One region of the Streptomyces sp. NPDC102406 genome, then DNA from elsewhere that is predicted to be linked to it. Evidence: riboswitches for the same ligand, from Rfam matches in the RefSeq annotation. Region 1 holds a riboswitch; each other region holds the start of a gene.
What was found. A riboswitch is a leader RNA that binds a small molecule or an ion and turns the genes downstream of it on or off. The one in region 1 is predicted to bind cobalamin.

Region 1 (9,147 bases):
ACCCTTCTGGCCCGTGTCCATCGGGTGCTTCACCTTCGACATGTCGGTCACGAGATCGGCGAACTCGACCAGCTTCCCGGGGGCGTTGCGGCCCGTGATGACGACGTGCTGGGTGCCGGGGCGCCCGCGCAACACCTCCACCACCTCGTCCACGTCGATCCAGCCCCAGTGCAGCGGATACGCGAACTCGTCGAGCACGTACAGCTTGTACGTCTCGGCGGCCAGGTCCCGCTTCACCTGCTCCCAGCCCTCACGGGCCTTCTCCTCGTTGTCGGCCTGATCGTCACGCTGCACCCACGACCAGCCCTCGCCCATCTTGTGCCAGGCGACGGTGCCGCCCTCACCGGAGGCGCCGAGGACCTTGAGCGCGTTCTCCTCGCCGACCTTCCACTTCGCCGACTTCACGAACTGGAACACCCCGATCGGCCAGCCCTGGTTCCAGGCGCGCAGCGCGAGCCCGAACGCGGCCGTCGACTTGCCCTTGCCGACGCCCGTGTGCACGAACACCAGCGGCCTGTTGCGTCGCTGACGTGTCGTCAGCCCGTCGTCCGGTACGACACTCGGCTGTCCCTGCGGCATCAGGCGGCCCTCCTGCGGGTCTGGTTCGTTCCCTGTACGTCCTTGACGAGTCCGGCGATGGCGTCGGCCCGCAGCTCCTCCAACGTGACGGCCGAGCCGCCCAGTTGTCCGGCGAGCTGACCGGCTAGCCCGAGCCGCACCATGCCCGACTCGCAGTCCACGACCACGCTGGCCGTGCCCTCGGCGGCGTGCAGCCCGGCCGCACGGCCCGCCAGCTTCACCGGCTCGGGACCGCCCGTGGCCCGCCCGTCGGTCACCACGACCATCAGGGGCCGGCGCGCCGGGTCCCGCAGCCGCTCCACGCGCAGCACCTCGTGCGCCGTGAGCAGCCCGGCGGCCAGCGGCGTACGCCCGCCGGTGGGCAGCGTCGCGAGCCGGGCAGCGGCCGTGTCCACGCTCGACGTCGGCGGCAGCGCCACCTCGGCACCCGCCCCGCGAAACGTCACGAGCCCCACCTTGTCGCGCCGCTGATAGGCGTCGAGCAGCAGCGACAGCACGGCGCCCTTCACGGCGCCCATCCGCTGCCGGGCGGCCATCGAGCCGGAGGCGTCCACGACGAAGAGGACCAGGTTTCCCTCGCGGCCCTCCCGGGTCGCCTGCCGCAGATCGTCACGGCGCACCACGAGCCCGCGCCCGGACCGGCCGCGCGCCCGCTGGTGCGGCGCCGCCGCCCGCACGGTCGCCGCCAGATGCAGCTTGGTCAGAGCACCCCGGGGCCGTACGGCGCCGGTCGTCCTGCCGTGCTCGGTCCGCGCCCGGGACCGCCGCCCCGCGGCCCCCTCGCCCAGACCCGGGACGCTCAGCATCTTCGTCCGGAACGGCTCGCCGGCCGAGACGGCCCGCTGCTCCTGGGCGCCACCGGCCGCGGGAGCGCCCGCGGGGCCCTCCGGGGTCTGCGACGACGGCGACTCGGCACTGTCCTGCGGCTGTCCGTCCCGCTGCTCCCCGTCCCGCTGCTCCCCGTCCTGCGGGGGTCCGTCCTGTCGAGGCTGCCCGCCGCCTCCGCCGGGGCCCCCGCCGTCCGGGCCTCCGTCGTCCGGGTCGTCCGGGCCGTCGGGCTCGGGGTCGTCGGGGCCGAACTCGTCCAGGGTCTCGTCGAGCTTGTCCTCGTCGAGACCCGGCGCGTCGAAGGGGTTGCGGCGCCTGCGGTGCGGGAGCGCGAGCAGCGCGGCCTGCCGCACGTCCTCCGCCAGGACGTCCGTGCGCCCGGCCCACGCGGCGAGCGCGGTCGCGGTCCTGGCCATCACGATGTCGGCCCGCATGCCGTCCACCTCGAACGCGGCGCACGTCGCGGCGATCCGCGTCAACGCCCCGTCGCCCAGGCGTACGTGGGGAAGCAGGGCGCGGGCGGCGGCGATCCGCTCGCGCACCTCGGCCTCCTCGGCGGCCCAGCGCGCGGTGAACCCCTCGGGGTCGTCGTCGTAGGCGAGCCGGCGCTTGACGACCTGGACGCGCTGCTCGGGTTCCCGGGACGCGGCGACCTCCACGGTCAGCCCGAACCGGTCGAGCAACTGCGGTCGCAGTTCGCCCTCTTCGGGGTTCATCGTCCCCACGAGGAGGAAGCGCGCGGCGTGCCGCACGGAGACGCCCTCGCGTTCGACGTAGGAGGCGCCCATGGCCGCGGCGTCCAGGAGCAGGTCGACCAGGTGGTCGTGGAGCAGGTTCACCTCGTCGACGTAGAGAATGCCGCGGTGCGCGTCGGCGAGCAGCCCCGGCTCGAAGGCCTTGACGCCGTCGGCGAGCGCCCGCTCGATGTCGAGCGCCCCGACGAGCCGGTCCTCGGACGCGCCGACCGGCAACTCGACCATGCGCGCGTCCCGTCGGACCCCCGGGCCGGTCTCGTGCGGCCCGTCCGGGCACCGCGGGTCGGGCGCCGCGGGGTCGCAGGAGAAACGGCACCCGGCGACGACGTCCACCGCGGGCAGCAGCGCCGACAGGGCGCGTACGGCGGTGGACTTGGCGGTGCCCTTCTCGCCGCGCACGAGCACACCCCCGACCGCGGGCGACACGGCGTTCAGCAGCAGGGCCAGGCGCAGATCGTCCTGGCCGACGAGGGCTGTGAACGGGTACGGGGTGGTCATCGGACCTCCAGAAAGACGACAGGGCGGGGGCGGCCGAGCCCGGTCAGGGGCGCGGCGAACGGCGCGGGAGGGGGGAGCGGGGCGCTCACGACGGAGCTCCCGGCGGGACGAAGGGCAGCCCCGGGGGAGCCCCGCCCTCGATCAACCGCCACAGCGCGTCCGTGTCGGCGTACCGCTCGATCAGATCCCCCAGTCGGTCCAACTGCTCCTCGCGCAGCGCCGCGAACGAGGTGTCGGGCGCCGGTACGAACCGCCGCCCGGCCGCCGCGGCGACCTCCCGCAGGAACGCCCGCCTGAACCCGTCGGACTCCAGCGACCCGTGCCAGTGCGTGCCCCACACGGCCCCCACCCGGCACCCGTCGAGGAAGGCCTCGCCGCCGAGCACATCGGCGACGCCGTGATGGATCTCGTACCCCTCGACCGGTTCCCCGAGGGCCGTGCCGACGGGCCGGTCCAGCGTCTTGTCGGCCGCGAACCGTACGTGTACGGGCAGCAGTCCGAGCCCGTCCACGACCCCGGCCCGCGACTCGACCTCGTCCTCGATGCGCTCCCCGAGCACCTGGAAGCCGCCGCAGACGCCGAGCACCGGGCGCCCCTCGGCGGCCCGCCGCGCGAGCGCGTCCGCGAGCCCGCGCGCCCTCAGCCACTCCAGGGCCCGCACCGTCCCGCGCGTCCCGGGCACGACCACCAGATCGGCGTCGACCAACTCCTCGGCACGGTCCACGAACCGCACCACGACACCCGGCTCTGCGGCCAGCGCGTCGACATCCGTGAAGTTCGACATCAGCGGCACCGCGCACACGGCGACCCGCAGCACGTCCGCGCCGACGGGCGGCGCCACCACGGACTCGCGCACCGCGCCCCGCAGCGACACCCGCAGCCCGTCCTCCTCGTCGATACCGAGCCCGTGCTGGAAGGGCAGCACCCCGTAAGTGGGCCGTCCCGTAAGGGACTTCAGCATGTCGAGGCCGGGTTCCAGCAGGCTGACATCGCCCCGGAACTTGTTCACGAGGTACCCGGCGAGCAGCTCCTGGTCCTCGGGCGCGAGCAGCGCCGTCGTACCGAAGAACGAGGCGAAGACGCCCCCGCGGTCGATGTCCCCGACCACGAGGACCGGCAGCCGCGCCGCCCGCGCGATCCCCATGTTCACGATGTCGGTGCGCCGCAGGTTGATCTCGGCCGGAGAGCCCGCCCCTTCGCAGATCACGGCGTCATGACTGCCCCGCAACTCCTCCAGGCATCCCACGACGGTGTCGAGCAACGCGCCCTGCCGCTGCCCGTGATAGCCCCGCGCGCTCATCTCGCCCACGGGCTTGCCCATGAGCACGACCTGGCTGCTGCGGTCGCTGCCGGGCTTGAGCAGCACCGGGTTCATCAGCGCGCTCGGCTCCACCCGCGCGGCCTGCGCCTGCATGGCCTGCGCCCGCCCGATCTCGGCGCCCTCGCGCGTCACGAACGAGTTCAGGGACATGTTCTGCCCCTTGAACGGCGCGACCTTCACGCCCTGCCGTACGAGCCACCGGCAGATCCCCGCCGTGACCACGCTCTTCCCGGCGTCCGACGTCGTCCCGGCGACGAGCAGCCCGCCGCCCCGCCGCCCGCTCACCGGCGTCCTCGCAGACGCCTCAGCACCACTTGCCCGGCCACACAGACTCCCCACGCCGCCACACCGACCCGCCGCGACAACCGCGCGGCCCGTTCCACGTCCGACACCCGCACCGCGCGCCCGCGCCCGTTCAGCACGGGCCGGTGCTCGATCCTGCCCCCGTACGCCAAGGTCCCGCCGAGCCGCACCCCGAGCGCCCCCGCGAACGAGGCCTCGACGACCCCGGCGTTCGGGCTCGGATGGGCCCCCGCGTCCTCGCGCCAGGCCCGGGCGGCCTCGCGCGGACGCCCGCCCGTCAGCACGGCGAGCGCCCCGGTCAGCCGCGCCCCCGGCCACCCCGCCACGTCGTCGAGCCGCGCCGAGGCCCAGCCGAACCTGCGGTACCGGGCCGACTTGTGTCCCACCATCGCGTCCAGCGTGTTCACGGCCCGGAAGGCGAGCAGCCCCGGCACCCCGCCGACGGCCCCCCACACCAGCGCCCCCACGACGGCGTCCGAGGTGTTCTCGGCGACCGACTCGACGACGCCGCGCGCGATCCCGTCGGCGTCCAGGCCCTGCGGATCCCGCCCGCACAGGCGCGGCAGCAACTCCCGGGCCAGCTCCACGTCCCCGGCGTCCAGCGCCGATCCGACACCGCGCGCCTCCCGGCCCAGCGAGGTCCCGCCGACCACGGCCCAGGTGGCGGCGGCGGTCAGCGCGACGGAGGCGGCGGGGGAACGGTGTACGGCACGGGCGGCCAGGGCGCCCACCGCGGCGGCGCCACCCGCGCAGACCACGGCGTGCGCGGCGCCCCACCCACGGTGGTCCCGCCACAGCACCCGCTCCACGGCACCCGCGGCCCGGCCGAAAGCGGCGACGGGATGGCCCCGGCGCGGATCACCGAACAGAGCATCGGCAAGGAGACCGGCGGCGGCGCCGTACGCGAAGACGCGCTCGGCCCGCACCGCGCCGCGCAGGGCGAACATGGCGGTAGTTGTCCTCACTCAGGGTGTCCACGCCCTGGTTCGACGAGACCGGCAGCGAGAGTTCCTGGCTCGCCCCTCCCGGCTTCCCGGGCTGGGGCTCACAGTGGCGGGACCGCGCCGGATTCGCACCGGCTTCCTCGTACTGCTGCCGTATATGGCCCGCGAAGTCCACCACGCTGCGCGAAGGCGCGTCAACTTGCCGTTGACCTGGGGGAGGGGAGTGTGGGGAGCTCCACACGCGCGCGGGCGTCGTACGGCCACCACAGGGCCGGAATTCCTCTAGGTGTCGAAATCCGGCCTACCTAGACTGGAAAGCGGCAGACGGAGAGCGGTCCACGAATGGTTGAGGGCGCCTTGCGACGTCGCGGGGCGGATCCGTCCGGTGTCCCTGGGCGGGCCGTCACGGCGGCGCTATGGTGCCTGCACGCGGGCGTGCACTGACGGGGGACGCCGGCTCTCGAGCAGGAGGAGGCCGGTGTGTCCCAAGGGGCGGAGCGTGCTCGGTCATGGCGCGGGAAGGCAGTCGGGCCATGGCGCAGGAGCAGTTACTCCGGAGTGACGGGGGACTGCGTGGAAGTGGCGTTCGGCGAGGCCGAGGTGTGGGTCCGCGACTCCGGGAACCCGGGTGCGGCGGCCCTCGTCCTCCAGCGCGTTCGATGGCAGGCGTTCGTGAGGGCGCTGGGCGGTCCCGGCCCGGGCAGGGCCGGCGGCTGAGCCTGCCGCGGGGGGAGGAGAGCGCGATGACCATGCATTACCTGGCCGAGGCGCGGGAGCGGGCCCACGGTGCGGTGAGCCGCACGGCGCGCGGAGTGGTCCCGCCACGCGGGCTCGTGCGGTTCTGCCTGGCGTGCGGCCTCGCGGCGAGCATCGTCGGCGCCCTGGCCGCCGCACTGGTCCCGGCGGGGCCGGTGCGCGCCGTGGTCTGGGCGCTGATCGCCGCGCTGGTCGCCGCGGCGGCCGGACTGGGCGCCGCTCTGCGCGGCGTCAGGGGCGGCTCGGGGCACCGGGATCCGGCGCCGGATCGGGGCCGGGCGGCGGGGCGTCGACGCTGAGCGGGGACCGTATGCCCTCCGCGCACCGCAGCAGGAGCCGCGTGAACCCGTAGGCGATCGCGGTGATCGGTGACGTGGCCGCCGCGATGACCGACCCCATCGCCCACGGCGACGTCACACCCAGGGCCTGCACCACCACGACCAGCCCCGCGAGCCCGCCGAGCAGCACCAGCGCGCCGCCCATCGCCCAGAACAGCAGGAGCCGCGTCTGGCGGCGGTTCTCGCCCGAGATCTGGGCGTACATCAGCCCGGCGCGCCGCGTCCGCGCGTCGTCGGCCACGACATGGATCACCACGGCCCCGAAGGAGGGCCGCTCCCCGGGGGGCGGCGCGGTGTCACCGGGAGCGGCGTCGGCGGGGGCGGCAGCACCCGTACCGCCCGCGGCATCCGTACCGCTCGCCCCACCGGCCCCCTCGGTGTGGTCGAGCCGGGGAGTCGCGGCCGCGAGGAGCCGCCACCACCACTCGTCGCCTGCGGCCGGCATGTGCGCCTCCTACACGGGCTCTCCAGGGCCCGGCCCGCTGTCACCGCGCGAGGTGCTCACGAGGTGTCGAGCCCGTCCCTGGTCTTGCTGATGAGATCGATGGCCTGGTCGCCGCCGTACGCGATCTCGCGGAGCGATTCGAAGCACTCCTGGTGCTGCACGATCAGTTCGTGGTCGTCGCGGATCGACTGGTTGCCCTGGGACTCCAGGTACAGCAGGTCCTCGTCGTCCGTGAAGCCGAGCAGGATGAAGCTGTTGAGCGTGGCGAAGTGCGCGCCGACGGTGAAGGGCAGCACCTGGACCGACACCCGGGGTCGCTGCGCCATGTCGACGAGGTGCTGCAACTGCCTGCGCAGGACGCGGGGGCCGCCGATCTGCCGGTGCAGGGCCGCCTCGTCCAGGACGAAGAACGTCCACGGCGGAACGTCGTTCTCCAGCGCGCGTTCCTGCCGCTCGGTGCGCAGCTCGACGATCCGCCGGGCCCGGGCCTCCTCCACGTGCGGCTCCAGCATGGCCATCGCGTAGTCCTCGGTCTGGAGCAGACCGGGCACCACGATGGGGTGGTACGTGCGGATGGACGCGGCGGCGCTCTCGTAGCCGAGGTACTGGCGGAAGGCGGGGGTGAGCACGTCGTTGTACCCCGTCCACCAGCTCGGGCCGCGCGAGCCGCGCGCGGCCTCCTCCAGTTCGCGCCGCAGGTCGCCGTCCGCCACCCCGTAGTGCTGGAGGAGGGCCCGCAGGTCGGTCACCGAGATGCTCACCGTTCCGGCCTCGATCCGCATGATCTTGGACAACGACCAGTCGAGCGCCTGGGCCGCGTCGGTCTGCGTCTGCCCGGTCGCTTCCCGGGCCCTGCGCAGTTCGAGGCGCAGCCTGCGCCGGTTGAGGCTGGGGTCGATGTCGCGGGCCATCATCTCTGTCTCCTTGCCGACCGTGTGCCAGGCCCAGTTCGTCAGTCGAGAGCTGGCCAAGTAGTGAACGGAAGCTAGCAGACGGCTGACGGCAGTCGGCTGATGGCGGTACGGGGTCTGGCTAGACGGCTTATGCCAGTCTGCCATATGTCACATTGAGGGAGTCCTGGTGAGGCGGCCTTCTTCCGTCGCCGCCGACGGGTTGCGACATTTGGCAGCGCTGCACCCGTTCAGGTGACAAGTCGAACGCCAAAGCGGGGTGCGGGACGCCGTACGTCCCGCACCCCGCTCGGGTGCCGTGGAGCCCCTACTGCGTTCAGAAGGTGAACGCGGCAGGGGCTGAGCGGCCGTCAGGCCACGATCAGGAAGATGCCGTACGCCACGGCCGCCGCGCACAGCGCGAAGCACAGGTACGCGCCGGAGGTGACGGCCACCGCGGAGCCGCCCCGCTGTGCGGCGGACTCGCGCTTGGAGAGACCCACGATGCCGAGGGTGAACAGGCCCACCAGGGCCACGGTGGTCACGAGGCTGACCCCGAAGACGGAGCCGAGAGCCGCCCAGTCGATCTTCATAGCTGGTTCTGCTTCCTTCTGCGGCGGGGGTTACAGCGTGGCGCCGGCGGGGCGCGCGGGCTCGGTCACGGGCTGGGCCGGGGCGGGGATCGTGGACAGCAGCTCGACGGAGGCGCCGGGCTCCACGGCCGCGACGACCGGCGGCGGGCTGACCGCGGCGACGGCCGTGGTCACGACGCCCGCCGGCTCCGCCGCGGAGTCGGCCGCGTCGGCGGTGACGTTCGTGTGGTCGACCGAGTCGCGGCGCGACAGCCTCCAGATCACCGCGGCGCCACCGATCAGCAGGAGCGCCGTCAGGCCGATGCCCCACGGCCCCTGCTTGGTGAGGAACTCGGCGCCCGCGCCGACCAGACCGGCGGCCGGCAGGGTCAGACCCCACGCGACGAACATCCGGGTGGCGGTCGACCAGCGCACGACACCGCCCTTGCGGCCGAGCCCGGAGCCCATCACGGCGCCCGAGCAGACCTGGGTGGTGGAGAGGGAGAACCCGATGTGCGAGGAGGCCAGGATCGCGGTCGCGGCGCTGGTCTGCGCGGCGAACCCCTGCTGCGGCGCGAGGTCGGTGAGCCCCTTGCCCATGGTGCGGATGATGCGCCAGCCGCCCAGGTAGGTACCCAGCGCGATGGCGAAGCCCGCCGAGACGATGACCCACAGCGGCGGGTTCGCACCGGGGGAGAGGACGCCGCCGGTGATCAGGGCGAGGGTGATGATGCCCATCGTCTTCTGCGCGTCGTTCGTGCCGTGGGCGAGGGAGACGAGCCCGGCGGAGGCGATCTGCCCGGCGCGGTACCCCTTGGCGGTCGCCTTCTGGTCGGTCTTGCGGCTGAGGCGGTAGGTGAGGCGCGTGGCCAGCATCGCGGCGACACCGGCGACGAGCGGCGCGGCGACCGCGGGGAG
Region 2 (6,377 bases), on a different contig from region 1:
TCCCGCTCCCCGATCCGGTGCGCTGAACGCGGCGGGGCGGGGCGGGGCGGGCCCTATCCGGGCCGGGTGGCCACGACGAGCCGGCAGCGCGGACTCCCGTCGGGCCGCTCGCCCAGTTCGGGCAGCGCCCGCAGCGTGACCTCGAACCCGGCCCGCCCCAACTCCCCGCGCACGTCGCCGAGTCGGAACGGCCGGTAGTACATGACGAACGGGGGCCGCCACACGGCGTTGCGCACCCGCATCACCCCGTCGAAGCCGAGCATCGCCCAGTACCCGCGCGATCCGGGCGACGGGGGCGCGGGCAGCGGGAACACGAACTGCCCGCCCGGCCGCAGCACGCGGCGGACCTGGCCGAACAGGTCCGGGTACTGCCCCGGCAGGAAGTGGCCGAACGCGCCGAAGCTCACCACCAGGTCGAAGACGGGGCCGAAGGGCAGCGCGAGGGCGTCCCCGCGCACGTAGGAGGCCGCGGGTTCGCCGCGGCGGGCGACGTCGAGCATGCCCGCGCTGAAGTCGACGCCCACGGTCCGCCCCGCGCACACCTCCCGCAGCACGCCGAGCCCCGCCCCGGTCCCGCAGCACAGGTCGAGCCCGGTGCCGTAGGGGCCCAGGTCGCGCAGGGCCCGCGTGACCGGTCCGAGCAGCAGATCGGGCGTGCGGAACGGCGTGTGGTCGAACTTCGGCGCGAGCAGGTCGTAGCCGCGCTCGACCGACGACAGCGCCTGGACGGCCAGCTCGCGGAGGGTGGGGCCCTGGGGGGTGAACATGGCGGATCAGCATAGGGCGGTGGGCCGCCGGACATCGCTCTTGCCGCACCCCCGGGGTCGGGTGGTAGTGTCTGGGTGGCACTTGTGTACGCCCCTTCCGAGGCGCCGGTGCCGATTCCCTTCCTCCAGCACCTGCGCGCACCGGTCGTCCGGTCCGCTCCGCAGTGTGCGTCTTCCCTGGTGAGCAGGTTCCCGGCGGGTTCTCCCCCGCCCCCGCTCCGCCAGGTTCCCTCCCGGCCACGGGCTGTCCTGCCCGTCTCCACGGGGCGTGATGTTCCGCCCCTTCTCCCGCCGGATCCCACCCCGCTTCTTCTCCGCGTACCCACAGCGTCCGTGAAAGGACCGTGATCGACATGACCAGCACCACTCTGGAAAAGCCCGGCACCACCGCACAAAGGCCCCGCGCCTCCGCCGCGCCCAGGCCTCCCGTCCGGGCCGCCGGCATCCTCGACATCGGCGCGAACGGGGCGGGCTCCCTGCGCACGGGCGACCTGTCGCCGACCTCCCGAGACGTCCAGGTCCCCGCCGCGCTCATCCGCCAGAACGGCCTGCGCAAGGGCGACGTGGTGACGGGGACGTGTACCGGGCCGCACACCCTCACCCTCGTCGAGAGCGTCGGCGGGGCGCCCGTCGGCACGGTGCGCAACCGCCCCCGGTTCGCCGACCTCACCCCGCTCCACCCCACCGCGCGGCTGCGCCTGGAAAGCCGGGCGAGCGGCCTCGGGGGCCGCGTCGTCGACCTGTTCGCCCCTGTCGGCAAGGGCCAGCGCGGCCTGATCGTCGCCCCGCCGAAGACCGGCAAGACCGTTCTGCTGCAACAGATCGCCGCCGCCGTCGCCGAGAACCACCCCGAGGCCCATCTGATGGTGGTGCTCGTCGACGAACGCCCCGAGGAAGTCACCGACATGCGGCGCTCCGTGCGCGGCGAGGTGTACGCCTCCACGTTCGACCAGCCCGCCAAGGCGCACGTCGCACTCGCCGAGCTCGCCGTCGAACGCGCCAAGCGCCTCGTCGAGCAGGGCCGCGACGTGGTGATCCTGCTCGACTCGCTCACCCGGCTGTGCCGCGCCCACAACAACGCGGCGTCCTCGGGCGGCCGGACCCTGTCGGGCGGCGTCGACGCCGCCGCGCTCACCGGCCCCAAACGCCTGTTCGGCGCGGCCCGCAACACCGAGGAGGCGGGCTCGTTGACGATCCTCGCCACCGCCCTCGTGGACACGGGCTCCCGCGCCGACGACTACTTCTTCGAGGAGCTCAAGGGCACCGGCAACATGGAACTGCGCCTGGACCGCGTCCTCGCCGACCGCCGCGTCCACCCGGCCGTCGACGTCACCCCGTCCGGCACCCGACGCGAGGAACTGCTGCTGTCCGCCCCGGAGTTGTCGGCCCTGCGCGGTCTGCGCCGGGCCCTCCAGGGCAGGGAGGGCCAGTCCTCCTACGAGACGCTGCTCGACACCCTGCGCCGCACCCCCGACAACGCGGCGTTCCTGCGCCAGGTCCACTCGACGGTCCCCGCGCGCTGACACGATCTCCGATGCGTAATACTCACTGTATGAGCCCGAGTATTACGCGCCCCGGTGGCGACCCGGCCGTCACCGTGCGGCGGGCCACGACGCGCGACGCGAGACGCCTGACCCGGCTCGTGCGCGGCTCCCGCGCCTACGAAGGCCCGTACGCCTCGATGGTCGCGGACTACCGGGTGGGCCCCGACTACATCGAGGCGCACCGGGTCTTCGTCGCCGTCGGCCGCGCGGACGACCGGGTCCTCGGGTTCTACTCCCTGGTGCTCGCCCCGCCCGAGCTGGACCTGATGTTCGTCGCCGACGACGCGCAGGGCCTGGGCATCGGGCGCCTGCTCGTCGCGCACATGCGTGAGGAAGCCGGTTCCGCGGGGCTCGACCAGGTCCGCGTCGTCTCGCATCCGCCCGCCGAGGGCTTCTACCGCAGCATGGGCGCCCTGCGCACCGGCACCGACCTCGCCCACCCGCCGGCCGTCGCCTGGGACCGCCCCGAACTCGTCTTCCCCATCACCCCCACGGGCTGAGCGCGGCCCCTTCCCCCGGGCCCGGGCCTCCGCCACGGTCGCAGGGGTTCCGCCCGCGCCGCGCACAGCGCACACTCGGTGGCATTCGAGCGGGCGGCAATGCGGCAAGGAGGCCACATTGGGCGGCAGCGAGACGCGCGGCGACGCGTTCGACGTGATCGTGGAGATCCCGCAGGGCTCCCGGAACAAGTACGAGATGGACCACGAACTCGGGCGGATCCGGCTCGACCGGATGCTGTTCACCTCGACCCAGTACCCCGCGGACTACGGCTACGTCGACGGCACGCTCGGCGGTGACGGCGACCCGCTGGACGCGCTCGTCCTGACCGGCGACGCAACCTTCCCCGGCTGCACCATCGAATGCCGGGCCATCGGCATGTTCGTGATGAGCGACGAGAAGGGCCCGGACGAGAAGATCCTCTGCGTCCCCGCCCACGACCCGCGCCACGCCTCGACCCGGGACATCGAGGACATCCCCGAGTTCGACCGCCTGGAGATCACCCACTTCTTCGAGGTCTACAAGGACCTGGAGCCCGGCAAGTCGGTGGAGGGCTCGCACTGGGAAGGCCGGGACAAGGCGTACGAGGAGATCGCGCGGGCGCGGGAGCGCCGGGAGCGGTAGCCGCTCGCGGCGCCGGGGAGCGCGTCGTCTATGGTGGGCGGGCCGTGGTGCTCGGGAAGACCGGTGACGGCCCGTGAGGGCCAAGTCCGGAGCGGCCCTCGCCACTGTGATCGGGTTTTCCGCCGGCCCCCGGGGCCGGTGGGAACCGCGCCGCTCCACCGAGCCACTGGCTGCCGCGAGGCAACTGGGAAGGCAGGAGCGGCGGGGCACGCCCGTAAGCCAGGAGACCGGCCACGGCATCTCACGAAGTGTTTCCACGAGGTGCTGGAGCGTGATCAAGGCATGACCCTGCCCGTGAACTCCCCCGCGCGGCCGACAGGTGCGCACCCCCCTGCCCCCTTCCGCTGGCGCCGCGAGGACACCGTGCGCACGGCGGGTCTCGTCGCGGTGATCGCGGCGCTGCACGTCGTCGCGTTCGGTGTGCTGTTCCTCCTCGTCGTCCCCCGCCACTACGAGGTCGGCGACAAGGCCTTCGGCATCGGCCTGGGCGTGACCGCGTACACGCTCGGCATGCGGCACGCCTTCGACGCCGACCACATCGCCGCGATCGACAACACGACCCGCAAGCTGATGGCGGACGGCAAGCGCCCCGTCTCCGTGGGCTTCTGGTTCGCGCTCGGCCACTCCAGCGTGGTCGTCGCGATGGCCGCCCTGGTCGCGGGCGGCGCCGCCCTCGCGGGCATCCTGCTGAACGACGACTCCCGCACCCACCAGGTGCTCGGCGTCGTCGGCACCACCGTCTCGGGTACGTTCCTGTACCTCATCGCCGCGCTCAACCTCGTTGCCCTGCTGGGCATCCTGAAGGTCTTCCGGGCGATGCGCGAGGGCACGTACGACGAGCGGCAGCTCGAACAGCACCTGGACTCGCGGGGGTTCATGAACCGCGTCCTCGGCCGGTTCACCCGGTCGATCACCCGCCCGGGGCAGATGTTCCCGCTCGGTTTCCTCTTCGGGCTCGGCTTCGACACGGCGACCGAGGTGACGTTGATGGTGATGGCCGGCAGCGGCGCGGCGGCGGGTCTTCCCTGGTACGCGATCCTGTGTCTGCCGCTGCTGTTCGCCGCGGGCATGAGCCTGTTCGACACGCTCGACGGGACGTTCATGAACTTCGCGTACCAGTGGGCGTTCTCCAACCCGGTGCGCAAGGTGTTCTACAACCTCACCATCACCGGTCTGTCGATCGCGGTCGCCTTCTTCATCGGCACGATCGAACTCGTCGGTGTCCTGCACGAGAAGCTGTCCCTGAGCGACGCGGTGACCGGCTGGATAGCCGGGCTCGACCTGGACAACGTCGGCTATGTCATCGTCGGCCTGTTCGTGGTCGTGTGGGCGGCGGCCATCGCCTACTGGCGGCTCGCCAAGGTCGAGCAGCGCTGGTCGGCGCGGGTCGCCGACGGCGGGTGACGGCCTGCCGCCCGACGCGCGGCGACGACATCGCGAGAGCACGAAGCACGGAGGAGACCCGGATGAGCGTTGCCCGCCCGCCCCTTGAAGGCGTCACCGTCGTCAGCCTGGAACAGGCGGTGGCCGCGCCGTTCGCCACGCGCCAGCTCGCCGACCTGGGGGCGCGCGTGATCAAGGTCGAGCGGCCCGGCGCCGGTGACTTCGCCCGCCGCTACGACGAGACGGTGCACGGGCAGTCCAGCCACTTCGTGTGGCTGAACCGCTCGAAGGAGTCGGTGACGCTCGACGTCAAGACGGACGGCGGGCGCGCGGTCCTCGACCGGTTGCTCGCCGGGGCGGACGTCTTCGTGCAGAACCTGGCCCCTGGAGCTGCGGCCCGACTCGGCCTGTCCGCGCGGGAGTTGGCGGAGCGTCACCCGTCGCTGATCGTCTGCGACGTCTCCGGCTACGGCAGCGACGGGCCCTGGGCCCACCGCAAGGCGTACGACCTGCTGGTGCAGTGCGAGACGGGCGTCGTGTCGGTGACGGGCGCGCCCGACGCCCCGGCCAAGGTCGGCATCGCGATCGCCGACATCGCGGCCGGGATGTACGCCTTCTCGGGCATCCTCACCGCCCTGTACGAGCGGCGGGCCACCGGCACCGCCCGCGCGGTGGAGGTGTCGCTGTTCGAGGCGCTCGCGGAGTGGATGGGCTATCCCGCGTACTACACGGCGTACTCGGGCGGGCAGCCGGAGCGGGTCGGTGCCGCGCACGCGACGATCGCGCCCTACGGCCCCTACGAGGCGGCGGACGGCAAGACGGTCCTGCTGGCCGTGCAGAACGAACGGGAGTGGGCCTCCTTCTGCGCGGAGTTCCTGGACGACGCCGCGCTCGCCGACGACCGGCGCTTCCACCGCAACTCGGCCCGGGTCGCGCACCGCGCCGAACTCGACGCGATCGTCACGGCGCGCTTCGCCGAACTCGACGCGCGCGAGGCGGTCGCCCTCCTGGAGCACGCCAAGGTCGCGAACGCCCGGCTCAACACGGTCACCGACTTCCTGGACCACCCGGTCCTGAGCGGCCGCGACCGCTGGCGCGACGTCACCACCCCGGGCGGCCCCGTCCGGGCGCTCGTCCCCCCGGTGACTCTGCACGGCGTCCGCCCCCGGATGGACCCGGTCCCTGCGGTGGGCGAACACACGGAGGCCGTGCTGAAGGAGTTCGGCTACGACGCGACGACGATCGGGGAGCTGCGGACACAGGGGGCGCTCTGAGGATGGGCGGGGCGCGCGTGGGGGCCGTTCGGCCCACCACAAGGGTCACTCGGCCCGCACCGGGCGAAGGGCCTCACTGAGACACTGATGCCAGAGCCTCCCGTGCCCTCGCTCTCCCGCCGCGGCGCATGGTCGAGGCACCTGGGCCCGCCGCCCGCAGGAGGGGGAGCTGCGAACGGCGGGCCCGGCCCGGGGCCGCACCCGGCCGGATCGGGAGCGATAAGGTGTCGCGTCACCTTTGTCGCGTCACCCTTCTCGCGTCACCCTTGTCGCGCCCGATCGCTCAG
Region 3 (6,377 bases), on a different contig from region 1:
TCGTCGCCTCGGTGCTGCCGGTGTGGATGCTGCTCGCGCCGCGCGACTACCTCTCCACCTTCATGAAGCTGGGCACGATCGCGCTGCTGGCCATCGGCGTGATCGTCACGCTGCCGACGCTGAAGATGGACGCCGTCACCGACTTCGCCTCGCACGGGGACGGGCCGGTGTTCGCCGGGTCCCTGTTCCCGTTCGTCTTCATCACCATCGCGTGCGGCGCGCTCTCCGGTTTCCACGCCCTGATCTCCTCCGGCACGACGCCGAAGATGATCCAGAAGGAGACCCAGGTCCGGATGATCGGCTACGGCTCCATGCTGATGGAGTCGTCCGTCGCCGTGATGGCCCTGGTCGCCGCCTCGATCATCGACCCGGGCCTGTACTTCGCCATGAACGCGCCCGCCGGCGTCATCGGCGACTCCGTGCAGTCCGCCTCCCAGGCCGTCGCGCAGCTCGGCTACTCGATCTCGCCGGACGATCTGGCGCGCGCGGCCCGGCAGGTGGAGGAGTCGAGCCTGCTGTCCCGTACGGGCGGCGCGCCGACCCTGGCCGTCGGTGTCTCCGAGATCTTCTCGCAGGTCACCGGGGGCGGACTGCGGGCCTTCTGGTACCACTTCGCGATCATGTTCGAGGCGCTGTTCATCCTGACCGCGCTGGACGCCGGGACGCGGGTGGGCCGCTTCATGCTCCAGGACATGCTGGGCAACCTGCACAAGCCGTTCAGGAACGTGAGCTGGAAGCCCGGTCTGCTGATCAGCAGCGCCGTCGTGGTCGCCCTGTGGGGCTACTTCCTCTGGGTCGGCGTGCACGAACCGCTCGGCGGGATCAACCAGCTCTTCCCGATCTTCGGCATCTCCAACCAGTTGCTCGCGGCGGTGGCGCTGGCCGTGTGCACGACGCTGCTCGTGAAGTCCGGCCGCCTCAAGTGGGCCTGGGTGACGGGGGTCCCGCTCGTCTGGGACGCCGTCGTGACGCTGACCGCGAGCTGGCAGAAGGTGTTCTCCAGCGACCCGCGCGTCGGCTTCTTCCAGCAGCGCTCGAACTACCAGGACGCCATCGACGCGGGCAAGGTGCTGCCGCCCGCCAAGACCATGGACGACATGCACACCGTCGTGACCAACTCCACGGTCGACGGCGTCCTGTCGGCCGCGCTCGCCCTGCTCATCGTCGTGGTGATCGCGGACGCGGCGCGGATCTGCCTCAAGCACGTACGCGACCCCCGGTCGACCCGGCTGAGCGAGGCCCCCTATGTCGAGTCGACGCTGGTCGCCCCGGCCGGGCTCGTCCCCAGTCGGGAGGAGAAGGCGGAACGGCGAAAGGAGGCGCGCGATGCTGGCGTCGGTACTTCTGCGGGCGGTTGAGCATGTGCGCTGGTACGTACGTGAGTTGACGGACGAATCGGCGTACGAGCGCTACGTGGCACACCAGCGGGCCGTGCACCCGGGGGCCTCCGTGCCCTCGCGGCGCGAGTTCGAGCGCATGCGGACGGACCGTCAGGAAGAGGATCCGCGCCAGGGCTTCCGCTGCTGCTGACGACCGGAAGCAGTACGTCCGTTATCCGGACAGGGGTTCCATAGATCAAGACTCTCGCTTAGATTTCCCGCACGTTAAACGTGAGATAAGTGGGATCAGCGAGGGGACGGAGCCGCGAAATGTCCGATGCGCCGGAAGTTGCGCCACAAGTGGGGAGACCGGTGGTGACACCGGTCCGCGTCGTCATCGGGCTGTGCCTCGTCGCACCGTTCGTGGCGATGCTCTGGGTCAGCTCGTATTCCAAGATCGACCCGACCTTCATCGGCATCCCGTTCTTCTACTGGTACCAGATGCTCTGGGTGCTCATCTCGACGGGCCTCACGATGATCGCGTACAAGCTGTGGCAGCGTGACCAGCGCGCCCGCAAGGCCCCGAGGAGCCAGGGATGAACGGCGGCGTCAACGGTGTCGCGCTCACCGTCTTCATCATCTTCTTCCTGGCCGTCACGGTCATGGGCTTCCTCGCCGCGCGCTGGCGGCGCTCGGAGAGCGACTCGCTCGACGAATGGGGCCTCGGCGGACGCTCGTTCGGCACCTGGATCACCTGGTTCCTGCTCGGCGGCGACCTCTACACGGCGTACACCTTCGTGGCCGTCCCCGCGGCGATCTACGCGGCGGGCGCGTCCGGCTTCTTCGCCGTGCCCTACACGATCCTCGTCTACCCGCTGATCTTCACGTTCCTGCCGCGCCTGTGGTCGGTCTCGCACAAGCACGGGTACGTGACCACGTCCGACTTCGTGCGCGGGCGCTTCGGCTCCAAGGGCCTCTCGCTGGCCGTCGCGATCACCGGCATCCTCGCCACGATGCCGTACATCGCGCTCCAACTGGTCGGCATCCAGGCCGTGCTCGACGTCATGGGCGTCGGGGGCGGCGAGAACACGAACTGGTTCGTCAAGGACCTGCCGCTGCTGATCGCCTTCGGCGTGCTCGCCGCGTACACGTACTCCTCGGGCCTGCGGGCCCCCGCGCTGATCGCGTTCGTCAAGGACGGTCTGATCTACCTCGTCATCGCGGTCGCGATCATCTACATCCCGATCAAACTGGGCGGCTTCGACGACATCTTCGCCGCCGCGGGCAAGAAGTTCGAGCAGCTCAACCCGGCGACCGGCAAACCCGTCGGGGCGCTCGCGCCCGGCGACGCGGGCCACTGGACGTACGCGACGCTCGCGCTCGGCTCAGCCCTCGCGCTGTTCATGTACCCGCACTCGATCACGGCGACCCTGTCGTCCAAGAGCCGCAACGTGATCCGCCGCAACACCACGATCCTGCCCCTGTACTCGCTCATGCTGGGCCTGCTCGCACTGCTCGGCTTCATGGCGATCGCGGCCGGGATCAAGGTGCAGAACGGGCAGTTGGCGATCCCGCAGCTCTTCGAGGACATGTTCCCCGACTGGTTCACGGGGGTCGCCTTCGCCGCCATCGGCATCGGCGCGCTCGTCCCGGCGGCGATCATGTCCATCGCCGCGGCGAACCTCTTCACGCGCAACATCTACAAGGACTTCATCAAGCCCGACGCGACGCCCGCACAGGAGACCAAGGTCTCCAAGCTCGTGTCGCTGCTCGTGAAGGTCGGCGCGCTCGCCTTCGTCCTCACCATGGACAAGACCGTCGCCATCAACTTCCAGCTCCTGGGCGGCATCTGGATCCTCCAGACGATGCCCGCGCTGGTCGGCGGCCTGTTCACCCGCTGGTTCCACCGGTGGGCGCTGCTCGCCGGCTGGGCGGTCGGCATGGTGTACGGCACGCTCGCCGCGTACGGGGTGGCCTCGCCGACGCAAGCACACTTCGGCGGCTCCTCCGACGAGATCCCCGGCATCGGGGAGATCGGCTACATCGGTCTGACCGCGTTCGTCATGAACGTGATCGTGACGGTCGTCCTGACCTTCGTCCTGAAGGCCGTGAAGGCCCCGGCCGGTGTCGACGAGACCTCGCCCGAGGACTACACCGCCGACGCCGGTGACAAGGGCGTCCAGCAGGACCTGCCCGTCGTCGGAGTGGGCGCCGGACACTGATCACCACCCCTCGTAGGACGGGCCTCTCCCTTGTGGAGGGGCCCGTCTCTTTGTGTCGGGCTCCTCCCTCGCACACCAGGACGACACAACATATGGGCACGCGCCGGACACCCGGCACAACATGTATGCTCGCTCTCGCTGTAGCCGCAGGGGAATCCGGTGCAAATCCGGAACTGTCCCGCAACGGTGAACGTATGCGCACACAAAGGCGCCCGCGTGAGTCCGACGACCTGCCGACAGCACACCCGGGCCGTCCGGTCCGGGTGTCGATGACGTCCGGGCCTCGCGGAATGGGCCGGTGACGACGGCGCCCCCGTGCACGCCCGAGCCACTCCTCCCCGCAGGCCCCGAGCCGAGCGAGGGAGAGCCCTTAACGTGACCATCGCGCCGCCCGCCGAACCGGTCTCAGCCGCACCCGACGACGCCCCGGGCACCGCGCTGCTGCGCACCCTGACCGAGCTGACCTCCGACCTGCCCGGCGCCGACCCCGGCCGGGTCGCCGGTGCCGCCCTGCGGGGGCGCAGCGCCGGAGCCGACGAGAGCGAACTGCGCGAACTCGCCACCGAGGCCGCCGCCGGGCTGATCTCCGAGGACCCCGTCTACTCCCGGCTCGCCGCCCGCCTCCTCACACTCTCCGTCGCCGCCGAGGCCGCCTCCCAGGGCGTCACCTCCTTCACCGAATCCGTCGCGACCGGCCACCGGGAGGGCCTGATCGCCGACCGCACCGCAGCGTTCGTCCGCCTCCACGCCACGCGCCTCGACGCGCTGATCGACCCCCGGGCCGACGACCGCTTCGGCTACTTCGGCCTGCGCACCCTGCACAGCCGCTACCTGCTGCGCCACCCGATCACCCGCCGGGTCATCGAGACCCCGCAGTACTTCATGCTGCGGGTGGCGGCGGGCCTGGCCGAGGACGACAGCAGCCGCGCCGTCGACGAGGTCGCCGCGCTCTACGGCCTGATGAGCCGCCTCGACTACCTGCCGTCCTCCCCCACGCTGTTCAACTCCGGCACCCGGCACCCCCAGATGTCGAGCTGCTACCTCCTCGACTCCCCGCTCGACGAGCTGGACTCGATCTACGACCGCTACCAGCAGGTGGCCCGCCTCTCCAAGCACGCCGGCGGCATCGGCCTCTCGTACTCCCGCATCCGCGCCCGGGGCTCGCTGATCCGCGGCACCAACGGGCACTCCAACGGCATCGTGCCGTTCCTGAAGACCCTCGACGCGTCGGTCGCCGCCGTGAACCAGGGCGGGCGCCGCAAGGGCGCCGCCGCCGTCTACCTGGAGACCTGGCACGCCGACATCGAGGAGTTCCTGGAGCTGCGCGACAACACCGGTGAGGACGCCCGCCGCACCCACAACCTGAACCTCGCGCACTGGGTCCCCGACGAGTTCATGCGCCGGGTCGCCGACGGCGCCGACTGGTCACTGTTCTCCCCCGCCGACGTGCCCGAGTTCGTCGACCTGTGGGGCACCGGGTTCGACGCCGCGTACCGCCGCGCCGAAGCCGAGGGCAAGGCACGGAAGACCATCCCCGCACGGGACCTGTACGGCCGCATGATGCGCACCCTCGCGCAGACCGGCAACGGCTGGATGACCTTCAAGGACGCCGCCAACCGCACCGCCAACCAGACCGCGGAACCCGGCCGCACCGTCCACTCCTCGAACCTGTGCACCGAGATCCTGGAGGTCACGGACGACGGGGAGACGGCCGTCTGCAACCTCGGCTCGGTCAACCTCGGCGCCTTCGTCCACGACGGTGACATCGACTGGGAACGGCTCGACGCGGCCGTCCGCACCGCCGTCACGTTCCTGGACCGCGTCGTCGACATCAACTTCTACCCCACCGAGCAGGCGGGCCGCTCCAACGCCCGCTGGCGCCCCGTCGGACTCGGCGCGATGGGCCTCCAGGACGTCTTCTTCAAGCTGCGCCTGCCCTTCGACTCGGCCGAGGCCCGCGCGCTGTCGACCCGGATCTCGGAACGCATCATGCTCGCCGCGTACGAGACCTCCGCCGACCTCGCCGAACGCGACGGCCCGCTGCCCGCCTGGGACGAGACCCGCACCGCCCGCGGCGTGCTGCACCCCGACCACTACGACGTCGAGCTGACCTGGCCGCGGCGGTGGGCCGCACTGCGGAAGCGGATCGCCGCCGTCGGCATGCGCAACTCCCTGCTGCTCGCCATCGCCCCGACCGCGACGATCGCCTCCATCGCGGGCGTCTACGAGTGCATCGAGCCGCAGGTCTCCAACCTCTTCAAGCGCGAGACGCTGTCCGGCGAGTTCCTCCAGGTCAACTCCTACCTGGTCGAGGAGTTGAAGCGGCTCGGCGTGTGGGACGCGCAGACCCGGGAGGCGCTGCGCGAATCGGGCGGCTCGATCCAGGGCTTCACCTGGGTCCCCGACGACGTGCGCGCCCTGTACCGCACGGCGTGGGAGCTGCCGCAGCGCGGCCTCATCGACATGGCGGCGGCCCGCACCCCCTTCCTCGACCAGGCCCAGTCCCTCAACCTCTTCCTGGAGACGCCGACCATCGGCAAGCTCTCCTCGATGTACGCCTACGCCTGGCGATCCGGGCTGAAGACGACGTACTACCTGCGCTCGCGCCCCGCGACGCGCATCGCCCGCGCGGCGGCCCGCGTGCCGCTCCAGGCGGCCGAGCCCGACGCCGTCGCCTGCTCCCTTGAGAACCCCGAGTCCTGCGAGGCCTGCCAGTGATGACCCCCGCACCGAAGAAGACCGCGAAGAACCTGCTCGACCCGGGCTTCGAACTGACCCTGCGCCCCATGCGCTACCCGGACTTCTACGAGCGCTACCGGGACGCCATCAAGAACAC

Region 2: another riboswitch for cobalamin. It lies ahead of ACIRF8_RS12260 (HoxN/HupN/NixA family nickel/cobalt transporter); the one in region 1 lies ahead of ACIRF8_RS08225 (cobalamin biosynthesis protein).
Region 3: another riboswitch for cobalamin. It lies ahead of ACIRF8_RS23165 (ribonucleoside-diphosphate reductase subunit alpha); the one in region 1 lies ahead of ACIRF8_RS08225 (cobalamin biosynthesis protein).

Annotation. Positions count from the first base shown of each region.
Region 1 is NZ_JBIWKP010000001.1:1,788,963-1,798,109, forward strand. Features, by position in the region: gene cobO (cob(I)yrinic acid a,c-diamide adenosyltransferase) at 1-579, opposite strand, end outside; gene ACIRF8_RS08215 (putative cobaltochelatase) at 579-2,660, opposite strand; gene ACIRF8_RS08220 (cobyric acid synthase) at 2,746-4,266, opposite strand; gene ACIRF8_RS08225 (cobalamin biosynthesis protein) at 4,263-5,210, opposite strand; cobalamin riboswitch at 5,269-5,411, opposite strand; gene ACIRF8_RS08230 (DUF397 domain-containing protein) at 5,709-5,945, shown strand; gene ACIRF8_RS08235 (hypothetical protein) at 5,972-6,283, shown strand; gene ACIRF8_RS08240 (hypothetical protein) at 6,216-6,767, opposite strand; gene ACIRF8_RS08245 (helix-turn-helix domain-containing protein) at 6,824-7,678, opposite strand; gene ACIRF8_RS08250 (hypothetical protein) at 8,029-8,250, opposite strand; gene ACIRF8_RS08255 (anion permease) at 8,281-9,147, opposite strand, start outside.
Region 2 is NZ_JBIWKP010000002.1:800,539-806,915, forward strand. Features, by position in the region: gene ACIRF8_RS12235 (oxidoreductase) at 1-26, shown strand, start outside; gene ACIRF8_RS12240 (class I SAM-dependent methyltransferase) at 54-767, opposite strand; gene rho (transcription termination factor Rho) at 1,121-2,290, shown strand; gene ACIRF8_RS12250 (GNAT family N-acetyltransferase) at 2,320-2,811, shown strand; gene ACIRF8_RS12255 (inorganic diphosphatase) at 2,930-3,433, shown strand; cobalamin riboswitch at 3,462-3,684, shown strand; gene ACIRF8_RS12260 (HoxN/HupN/NixA family nickel/cobalt transporter) at 3,716-4,837, shown strand; gene ACIRF8_RS12265 (CaiB/BaiF CoA transferase family protein) at 4,900-6,090, shown strand.
Region 3 is NZ_JBIWKP010000005.1:433,750-440,126, reverse strand. Features, by position in the region: gene ACIRF8_RS23185 (carbon starvation CstA family protein) at 1-1,358, shown strand, start outside; gene ACIRF8_RS23180 (YbdD/YjiX family protein) at 1,327-1,530, shown strand; gene ACIRF8_RS23175 (DUF3311 domain-containing protein) at 1,650-1,919, shown strand; gene mctP (monocarboxylate uptake permease MctP) at 1,916-3,541, shown strand; cobalamin riboswitch at 3,650-3,794, shown strand; gene ACIRF8_RS23165 (ribonucleoside-diphosphate reductase subunit alpha) at 3,917-6,259, shown strand; gene ACIRF8_RS23160 (ribonucleotide-diphosphate reductase subunit beta) at 6,259-6,377, shown strand, end outside.